DNA from 3 places in the Serratia sp. TSA_198.1 genome. Region 3 is predicted to be linked to each of the others. Evidence: predicted binding sites of a transcription regulator. Region 3 holds the regulator's gene; each other region holds the start of a gene.
What was found. The regulator CRP, encoded in region 3, controls carbon source genes, mostly activating them, when cyclic AMP is high. The targets are predictions, from matches to a motif close to ATGTGANNNNNNTCACAT.
Positions count from the first base shown of each region.

Region 1: serA (phosphoglycerate dehydrogenase) is a predicted target of CRP. The motif match lies at 1,652-1,669, and genes of this name have one in related genera.
Region 2: ACUTSW_RS04590 (6-phosphofructokinase) is a predicted target of CRP. The motif match lies at 1,626-1,643, and genes of this name have one in related genera.

Region 1 is NZ_JBQZFP010000002.1:182,766-186,042, reverse strand. It holds gene ACUTSW_RS12260 (LysR family transcriptional regulator ArgP) at 1-678, opposite strand, end outside; gene rpiA (ribose-5-phosphate isomerase RpiA) at 883-1,539, shown strand; gene serA (phosphoglycerate dehydrogenase) at 1,865-3,103, shown strand; gene ACUTSW_RS12245 (5-formyltetrahydrofolate cyclo-ligase) at 3,148-3,277, opposite strand, start outside.
Region 2 is NZ_JBQZFP010000001.1:990,501-993,777, forward strand. It holds gene ACUTSW_RS04580 (NUDIX domain-containing protein) at 1-495, opposite strand, end outside; gene ACUTSW_RS04585 (DeoR/GlpR family DNA-binding transcription regulator) at 597-1,352, shown strand; gene ACUTSW_RS04590 (6-phosphofructokinase) at 1,921-2,901, shown strand; gene ACUTSW_RS04595 (PTS sugar transporter subunit IIB) at 2,912-3,226, shown strand; gene ACUTSW_RS04600 (PTS sugar transporter subunit IIC) at 3,219-3,277, shown strand, end outside.
Region 3 is NZ_JBQZFP010000007.1:19,129-22,405, forward strand. It holds gene ACUTSW_RS21665 (phosphoribulokinase) at 1-663, shown strand, start outside; gene ACUTSW_RS21670 (OsmC family protein) at 709-1,116, opposite strand; gene crp (cAMP-activated global transcriptional regulator CRP) at 1,496-2,128, shown strand; gene ACUTSW_RS21680 (YccS/YhfK family putative transporter) at 2,183-3,277, shown strand, end outside.

The sequences.
Region 1 (3,277 bases), on a different contig from region 3:
GGCTTCCGACGAGTTCACGATGTGGCAAGGCACGCTGCCCGGCGACAGATCAAAGTTCTGTTGCAAGAAAGCCTGATGCATATCGTCGAGATGATCGAACGCCACCGCAGGCGCTTTCAGCAGCGCGGAGCGCGTGACGCCGTTCGGGAAGTAGCGCTCGGCAAAGCCTTTCGAGGCGACGAACAGATAATCCAGTGCGCCCAGTTGATCCACCAGACAGCTTGGCAGCGGCTGCGGCTGGATACTCACCGCACCCACCACTTCACCGCGGCGCAGCCTTTCCTGGGTACGAGTTTCGTCCTCCACCTGCAGGTTCAGGCGGATAGGGGAATCGGTCAGCACCGGTTTCAGCGCAGGCAGCAACCAGGTCGCCAGACTGTCGGCGTTGACCGCCAGCGACAATAGCAGCGGCGTATCGGCGCCGGTGTCGTTACCCAGCCACTCCTCTTCCAGCAGTTCCACCTGGTGCAACAGCGCCAGCAATTTCTGGCCCTGCTCGGTCGGCCGCGGCGGTACGGTGCGCACCAGCAGCGGCTGGCCGAACAGATTTTCCAGCTGTTTAATGCGCTGGGATACCGCCGATTGGGTGATGCAAAGTTTCTGCGCGGCGCGCTCAAAGCCGCGCTCACGGATCACCGCGTCCAGCGCTTGCAGCGTTCGATAGTCTGGGCGTTTCATCGGAAAGATATCCCTTAAATTAGATTGATACTGGCACTATGCCACATTTCTGGCGTTTTACAGGTGGAAAAATCACGGAGCTATTTTGCTGCGGCGCGCCTAAAAATGCGGCTTAGGGTGAAGAAGTGTGATCCTGCCGGAGTGAAAAATAGCGATTTACCCTATAATACGCACACGTTTTCGTACAGAGGCAATGGACATATCATGACGCAGGATGAACTGAAAAAAGCGGTTGGCTGGGCAGCGCTGGATTACGTTACCCCGGGCACCATCGTTGGGGTGGGCACCGGCTCTACCGCCGCCCACTTTATTGACGCACTCGGCTCCATCAAGCACCAGATCGAAGGGGCGGTGTCCAGCTCCGACGCCTCTACCGCCAAGCTGAAAAGCCTGGGCATCCACGTGTTCGACAGCAACGAAGTGGATTCGCTGGATATTTACGTCGACGGCGCGGATGAAATCAACCGCCAGATGCAGATGATCAAAGGCGGCGGCGCGGCGTTGACGCGTGAAAAAATCATTGCCGCCATCGCGCGCAAGTTTATCTGTATCGTCGACTCCAGCAAACAGGTGGACGTGCTGGGCAAGTTCCCGTTGCCGGTGGAAGTGATCCCGATGGCGCGATCTTATGTGGCGCGTGAGCTGGTGAAGCTGGGCGGCCTGCCGGAATACCGTCAGAACGTGCTGACCGACAACGGCAACGTGATCCTCGATGTGCATAACCTGAGCATCATGGATGCCATTGCGCTGGAAAACAAAATCAACGGCATCGCCGGGGTGGTGACCGTCGGCCTGTTCGCCAATCGTGGCGCGGATGTGGCGCTGGTCGGTACGCCTGACGGCGTGAAGGTGGTTGAATAAACCCCATGCTACGGAGGCGCGTAGAGTGCGCCTTTATCTTGTATGCGGTCTTGGATCCTGCCCGACCGCATAATTCACTGGCTAAAATATCTTTTATTAAAAGCGCCAAATTTGGTGACATATGTCACATTGTGAGCCTTGGCTCCACAAAGCTTCTGTCTATTTCTTTCCCTTTGGCATTTTCTGCCAAAAACCGGCAACAACGCTGAGCCTTGTACTGACGGGCAGGCAATCGTTTGTATTGCCGCCCGCGTTATTTTTGTTATGTTGGATGCGTGCTGTTTCATAACAGCCGCTTCTGAAGTCTGAATATAGGGTCGGGTAAATGGCAAAAGTATCATTGGAGAAAGACAGGATTAAATTCCTGTTGGTGGAAGGGGTTCATCAGAGCACGGTAGATAATCTGCTTGCGGCCGGGTATACCAACATTGAATATCACAAAGGTGCGTTAGACACCGAAGCGCTTAAGGCATCCATCCGCGATGCTCACTTCGTCGGCATCCGATCGCGTACGCATCTGTCCGAAGAAGTTTTCGCTGCCGCAGAAAAACTGGTGGCGGTGGGTTGTTTCTGTATCGGCACTAACCAGGTTGATCTGAAAGCGGCGACCAAACGCGGCATTCCGGTGTTTAACGCGCCTTTCTCCAATACCCGATCCGTAGCCGAAATGGTGCTGGGCGAGCTGTTGCTGATGCTGCGCGGCATTCCTTCCGCCAACGCCAAGGCACACCGTGGCGAGTGGCAGAAACTGGCCGTCGGCTCGTTCGAAGCGCGCGGCAAGAGACTGGGGATTATCGGCTACGGCCATATCGGCACCCAGTTGGGTATCCTGGCCGAAGGCCTGGGCATGAAGGTATTTTTCTACGACATCGAGAACAAGCTGCCGTTGGGTAATGCCCAGCAGGTAAGGCATCTGTCCGATTTGCTCAATATGAGCGACGTGGTGACGCTGCACGTGCCGGAAACCCTGTCGACCAAGAACATGATGGGTGCAGAAGAGCTGGCGCTGATGAAGCCGGGTTCGATTCTGATCAACGCCTCGCGCGGCACCGTGGTGGATATCCCTGCGCTGTGCAATGTACTGGCCAGCAAACATTTGGCCGGTGCGGCGATCGACGTCTTCCCGGAAGAGCCTGCGACCAACAGCGAGCCGTTCAACTCGCCGCTGTGCGAGTTCGACAACGTGATCCTGACTCCGCATATCGGCGGCTCCACTCAGGAAGCACAGGAGAATATCGGCGACGAAGTGGCGGGCAAGCTGGCGAAATACTCCGACAACGGTTCGACCCTGTCGGCGGTTAACTTCCCGGAAGTGTCGCTGCCAGCGCATGGCCCGAACGCCAGCCGCCTGCTGCACATTCACGAGAACCGCCCTGGCGTGCTGACGCAGATTAACCAGATCTTCGCGGAAGAAGGGGTGAACATCGCTGCGCAGTACCTGCAAACCGGTCCGGAAATCGGCTACGTGGTTATCGATATCGAAGCGGAAACCGAACGTGCCGACGCCGCATTGCAGCGCATGAAGGCGATTGCCGGTACCATTCGCGCCCGTCTGTTGTTCTGAGTGTTTGCGCGTTAACGAAAAGGCCGGATAAATCCGGCCTTTTTCTATTCCTGCTCCCGCCACACCCAATTCTGCGACGGGGTGATGATTTCCGGTAACGGGATATCCCAATGCTCCACAGGGACCTTTTCCACCTGCTGACAGTCATGCGCCAACCCTATCGGGTAGAGGCCC
Region 2 (3,277 bases), on a different contig from region 3:
CGCCAACGGCATCTCGATCACCTCGAGGTCTTCGCCTTCCGCCTCCACCCCGCCGCCGTCGCTCACCCGGCTGTCGGCATCATATTCCCCGACGAAGAAATGCAGTTTTTCGGTCACCGAACCGGGGCTCATATAGGCCTCAAACACCTTCTGCACGTTTTGCACCCGATAGCCGGTTTCCTCCTCCGCTTCGGCGCGAATGCGCTCCTCCGGCGAGGCATTGTCCAGCAAGCCGGCGGCGGCCTCTATCAGCATGCCGTCGTGGCCGTTGACGAACACCGGGAAGCGGAACTGGCGCGTCAGCACCACCTTTTGCACCTGCCGGTTAAACAGCAAAATGGTCGCGCCGTCGCCGCGATCGTAAGTTTCGCGGTTTTGCCGTTGCCATACGCCATCACGGCGCAAAAAATCAAAGGTGGTTTTTTTCAGCAGATACCAGTCGTCGGACAACACCCGGGTTTCAACGATACGAACCCGATCTTTGGTCGCAATCATGTTGGTCAACTCCACAACTCAGGAAAGGAACTGGATACTATCGTGCAGTTTCGTGTATGATCAAGATATTTCGTGCAGTGCAAATTTAACGGGACAACGCGATGCTCACCAGTCAGCGCAAAAAAATCATTCTGGAAAAACTGGCACAGGACGGACAGGTGCTGGCCAAACAGCTCAGCGAAATGTTCGGGCTGTCCGAAGACACCCTCCGCCGCGATCTGCGTGAGCTGGACAGCGAAGGGCTGCTGCAAAGGGTGCACGGCGGCGCGCTGCCGGTCTCCCCCGCCATCGGCACCTTTGCCGAAAGAAACGGGCAGGAATCGGCCGCCAAGCGCGCGATAGCCAAAGCCGCAGCGGCGATGATCATTCCAGGGCAAGTGGTGATCATCGATGGTGGCACCACCTCCGCCGAGCTGGTGAAACAGCTGCCGCCCACGCTGGAGGCAACTATCGTCACCCACAGCCCCAGCGTGGCAGTCGGGTTGGTTGAACACCCTAAGGTGGAGGTGATCCTGATCGGCGGGCGGTTGTATAAACACTCGATCGTCAGCGTGGGTGCCGCCGCGGTGGAAGCCATGTCGCACATCCGCGCCGACATTTACTTTATGGGCGTGACGGGCGTGCACCCGACCGCCGGGCTCAGCACCGGCGATCTCGAAGAGGCCTATATCAAGCGCGCGCTGGCGGCACGGGCGGCAGAAACCGTGGTGCTGGCCTCCGCCGCCAAGCTGAACGCCGCCTCACAATTTGCGATTGGCGACATCACGCTGGCGCAGACCATTATCGTCGAACGCGCGACCGACGCCGCGTTGATCGCCCCGCTGGAACAGGCCGGGGTCACGGTGGTGAGGGCCTGAGTGGCACGGCCAAATAAAAGACTTAATCAATGCGCGGTTATTAAATGGCTGCGTTTAATACCGCAACACCCCAAGCTTGGGACGGGTGGAGAGCATGCAGGTTAGCCGACCGTTGAGCGCATGGACGCGCGATACGAGCCTCCATGGATGGATTCACGGCGTGTCGGCGCTCTGCATGCTCCTCACCAGCAGCACTATTAGTGCGCAGCTATTTAATCCTGACCCCATATTGAGGGATATTAATTTTACGTATTCGTCTCACTGCCACAAAAAATGCGAGAGTAATCACATTTCATTAAACTGACCCCGGCCCAATCTGCTATTTTTCCCGCTTTATAAAAAAACCGCAGCAATCGGATGGCAACATATTGATTATCAATAAATAGTCACCTTTTCTCTTTTGTCTATCAAAAACAAAAACGAGATAAACCTCACAGAAAAATCACTCTCAATAGTGCTGTCAATCTCTTCGAAGGAAATATTTGTGATTGTTTTGTGATATCGCTTGCAAATTTTACCGATGCCAAAAATAACAATGACTGCAACGGAACGGGCTGGGAGCAGGCATATGAAAATCGGCGTGGTAATAAGCGGTGGCGATGTCACCGGTATCAACAACTTTATTTTTCAGGTCGCCAGGCTGGCGCAGGCAGATATCGTTCTGTTTAACGGCGGAATACCGGGCTTACTGGCTAATCAGCATCATTCCATCGCCAGACGCGATCTGGTCGATTTCTCTATTTCATCGATGCCCATTATCTCTTCTGGCCGAACGGCAAAGAAACTGGTCGCCAGTGAATATGAAGCTATCGGCAAGCAACTTAAAGCGCTGCACATTGACGTGCTTATTATGGCCGGCGGCGACGGCTCGCTGCAGTTTTTAAATACGCTCAGCGAGTTTGGCGTTAACTGTTTTGGCGTGGGCATGACCATCGACAATGACGTTTTTGGCAGCTACTACACCATCGGCTTTTCCACCGCCTGCGAGCAGGTGATAAAAGAAGTCTCCAAGCTGAGAAATACCGGGCGCGCCCTGCCGGGCCGCGTATTTATGATTGAGCTGCTGGGCGGTTACTGCGGGGAACTGACGCTGCAATCGGCGATAAAATCCAATGCGGACTTTGCCCTGATTCCAGAATGCCAACATCCCTTGAACGCATTGGCGGAAAAAATAACCCACCGGCTGGAGCGGCAAAACAGCGTTATCATTTTATGTTCTGAAGGATATACAAAAGAGTATTCGCCAGGCTTCCAGGGGGCGATCGACACCATGATTAAACAGCTGGAACCCAAGATTGGCGTACGTATTCGCAAAACCATCGTGGGGTACGGTCTGCGCAATGGCGATCCCACCTGCGAAGAAATTTATCAGGGAACCCTTATGGCCAGCGAAGTCGTGCGCTGTATTCATTCCGGAATGAAAAACAAGGCAATCATTATTAATGCCGGCAATCAACCTATTCCGATTGATTTAATCAGCATGCAAAAACGTTTGGTCGACACCGAAGGACACCATTACAAACTCGCCAGGCAGTTAAATATAATCTGAGGAGATGTCCATGCTTAAAATACTGTGTGTTTGCGGCTGCGGCCTCGGCTCCAGCTTTGCCATCGAAATGAGCGCAAAAGCGGTGCTGAAAAAATTAGAGATTGAAGCCGATATTGATCACACTACGATCTCTGAGGCCAGCGCCTTTAAATCAGATATTATTCTCACCCAAAAAACCTTCGCCGATATTTTAAATGCCGACGCCAGCGAAGAAGAAAAAAAACGGGTCATTGTTCTCCACCGGCTCACCGATAAAGCGGAAATCGAGCAAAAGATTGTGGCCTTTTTGAAAGAGCGCGACATGAAGGGCCCCCATCATGAGTAGCCTGATCGATTTTATCGTCAAAGATCTGCTTGGTCAGGCGTCGATCCTGAT
Region 3 (3,277 bases):
GGGCCTGAGGCCAACGACTTCGGTCTGCTGCAACAGAGCTTTATCGAGTACGGCAAGAACGGCACCGGACGGTCGCGCAAGTATCTTCATACCTACGACGAAGCGGTGCCTTATAACCAGGTCCCCGGCACCTTTACACCTTGGGAAGCGCTGCCGGCGCCGACCGACGTGCTGTTCTATGAAGGGTTGCATGGCGGCGTGGTTACCGAACATACCGACGTGGCCAAACATGTCGATCTGCTGGTCGGCGTGGTACCGATCGTTAACCTGGAGTGGATCCAAAAACTGATCCGCGATACCGGCGAGCGCGGGCATTCACGTGAAGCGGTGATGGATTCGGTGGTGCGTTCGATGGAGGATTATATCAACTACATCACGCCGCAGTTCTCGCGCACCCACATCAACTTCCAGCGCGTGCCGACGGTGGATACCTCCAACCCGTTCGCCGCCAAAGCCATCCCTTCACTGGATGAAAGTTTCGTGGTGATTCACTTCCGCGGGCTGGATCAGATCGATTTCCCTTACCTGCTGGCGATGCTGCAAGGCTCTTTTATCTCGCACATCAATACGCTGGTGGTGCCGGGCGGCAAAATGGGGCTGGCGATGGAACTGATCATGGCGCCGCTGGTGCAGCAACTGCTGGAAGGCAAAAAAATCGGGTAATAGGTCGGAGCGCGGCAGTTGGCCGCGCCCCTTTATTCTTGCGCGTTACGCTACGTCGCGGATTTCAAAGCTGTGAGTCACGCTGGCAGCCTTGTTCAGCATCAACGACACCGAGCAGTATTTCTCGGCGGAGAGGTTCACCGCACGTTCAACGATATTGTCGGTCAGACCTTTGCCGGTCACGATAAAATGCAGGTTGATATGGGTAAAGACGCGCGGCACTTCTTCACGCCGTTCGGAGGTCAATTTCACCTCGCAATCACGCACGTCATTACGCCCTTTTTTCAGGATCGACACCACGTCGATAGCGCTGCATCCCCCCACCGACATCAGCACCATTTCCATCGGGCTGGGGGCTTTATCGCCGGCGTTGCCGTCCATCAACACCTGATGGCCAGACGCGGATTCCCCCAGAAACGTCAACCCTTCCACCCACTTAACTCTTGCCTGCATATTGGTCACTCCGATTAATTTCTTAAAATCAGAGTACGCTTTCGCATAGAAACTGGCAACGGAACCTGATGCTGGTCATGCGCAAGCAAGACAACACGAGACACCCGCCTCACTCTGTGCTACAAACAGAGCCGCAATAAATCTTTCCGGGACACTGATTTCAGGGAAACTCCCAGAGAAAGGCTCCTTTACCGGTATGTTAATAGAATGTAGCTTGCAGCTCTCCCGGCAAGTTAATATGCTAGAGCGACAGCGTATATTTATGACACGCCTCAAAACCTGCTGCCAGCCACCCTTAAAACAACGGCGACAGCACGTTTTACAGGGAACTCTGACCCCTGTGACACAAGGCAGCGATAACAACAGAGGATAACAGCGAATGGTTCTCGGCAAACCGCAAACAGACCCTACACTCGAATGGTTCCTGTCTCATTGCCATATCCACAAATATCCATCCAAAAGTACGCTGATTCACCAAGGTGAAAAAGCCGAAACGCTTTACTACATCGTAAAAGGCTCCGTCGCGGTGCTGATTAAAGATGAAGAAGGTAAAGAGATGATCTTGTCCTACCTTAACCAGGGGGATTTCATCGGCGAGCTTGGATTATTTGAAGAAGGCCAGGAGCGTAGCGCCTGGGTCAGGGCGAAAACCGCCTGTGAAGTGGCTGAGATTTCTTACAAGAAATTCCGCCAACTGATTCAGGTCAACCCGGACATCCTGATGCGCCTGTCAGCGCAGATGGCAAGCCGCCTGCAAGTGACCTCAGAGAAAGTGGGTAACCTCGCCTTCCTGGACGTTACCGGTCGCATCGCGCAAACGCTGCTGAACCTGGCGAAACAACCCGATGCCATGACCCACCCAGACGGCATGCAGATCAAAATCACCCGCCAGGAAATTGGTCAGATCGTCGGTTGTTCACGTGAAACCGTCGGCCGCATTCTGAAAATGCTGGAGGATCAAAACCTGATCTCCGCCCACGGCAAAACCATTGTCGTTTACGGCACACGTTAATCACTGAAAAAACGGCGCGATGATTCGCGCCGTTTTTTTATGCCCCGACCGATCATGTGGCGTCGACTGATTTACCACCCGGAAGTCAATTACGCACTGCGGCAAACGCTGGTGCTGTGTCTGCCGGTGCTCTTTGGCCTGCTGATCGGCCACCTGCAACTCGGCCTGCTGTTTTCCCTGGTTCCCGCCTGCTGTAACATCGCCGGGCTGGACACGCCCCACAAACGTTTTTTCAAACGCCTGATCGTCGGCGGCTCACTGTTTGCACTCAGCAGCCTGTTGCTGCAGCAGGCGTTGCTGTGGCAATTGCCGCTGCCGGCGTTGATGCTCGGCCTGGCTCTGCTGCTCGGCGTCAGCGGCGAGATCAGCCCGTTACATGCCCGCCTGCTCCCCGCCGCGTTGATCGCCGCCATCTTTTCTCTCAGCATGGCCGGCACGGTGCCGCTGTGGTACGCCCCCTTACTGTATGTGGTGGGTACCGCCTGGTACGGCCTGTTCACCTGGTTCTGGTTCAAGCTGTGGAAAGAACAGCCGATGCGCGAATCGTTGAGCCAGCTTTATCTGGAACTGGCGGACTACTTCGAAGCCAAGTATTCCCTGTTAACCCAACATACCGATCCGCAAACCGCGTTACCGCCACTGCTGGTGCGCCAGCAAAAAGTGATGGACCTGATCAGCCTGCTGTATCAGCAGCTCAACTTTTTGCCGCACGCCAATAATCTCGAGCAAAAACGCCTGCAGCGAACCTTTCAGGTCGCGCTGGATTTACAAGAACACATTACCGTCAGCCTGCACCTGCCGGAAGAAGTGCAAAAACTGGTGGAGCAGAGCCAGGCCGAGGCGATTATCCGCCGCAATGCGCAGGTGATTGCCGGCCGGCTGCGCACGGTGGCGCACGATATTCTCTATCATCAATACTCCCAGCGCTTCAGTATGACCAACGAGCTGGCAGCATTGGAAAAAGTGGCCGCACAGCACCCCGACAATCCGGTGGGTCAGTTCTGTTACTACCACTTCAGCCGCATCGCTCGCCTGCTGCGCACCCAGCATCCGTTATACCGTCGCGACCTGATGGCCAATCAAAACCGCCTGCCGTTCTGGCCGGCGCTGTTCAGCTACCTGTCGTTTAAATCCAACGCCCTGCGCAAT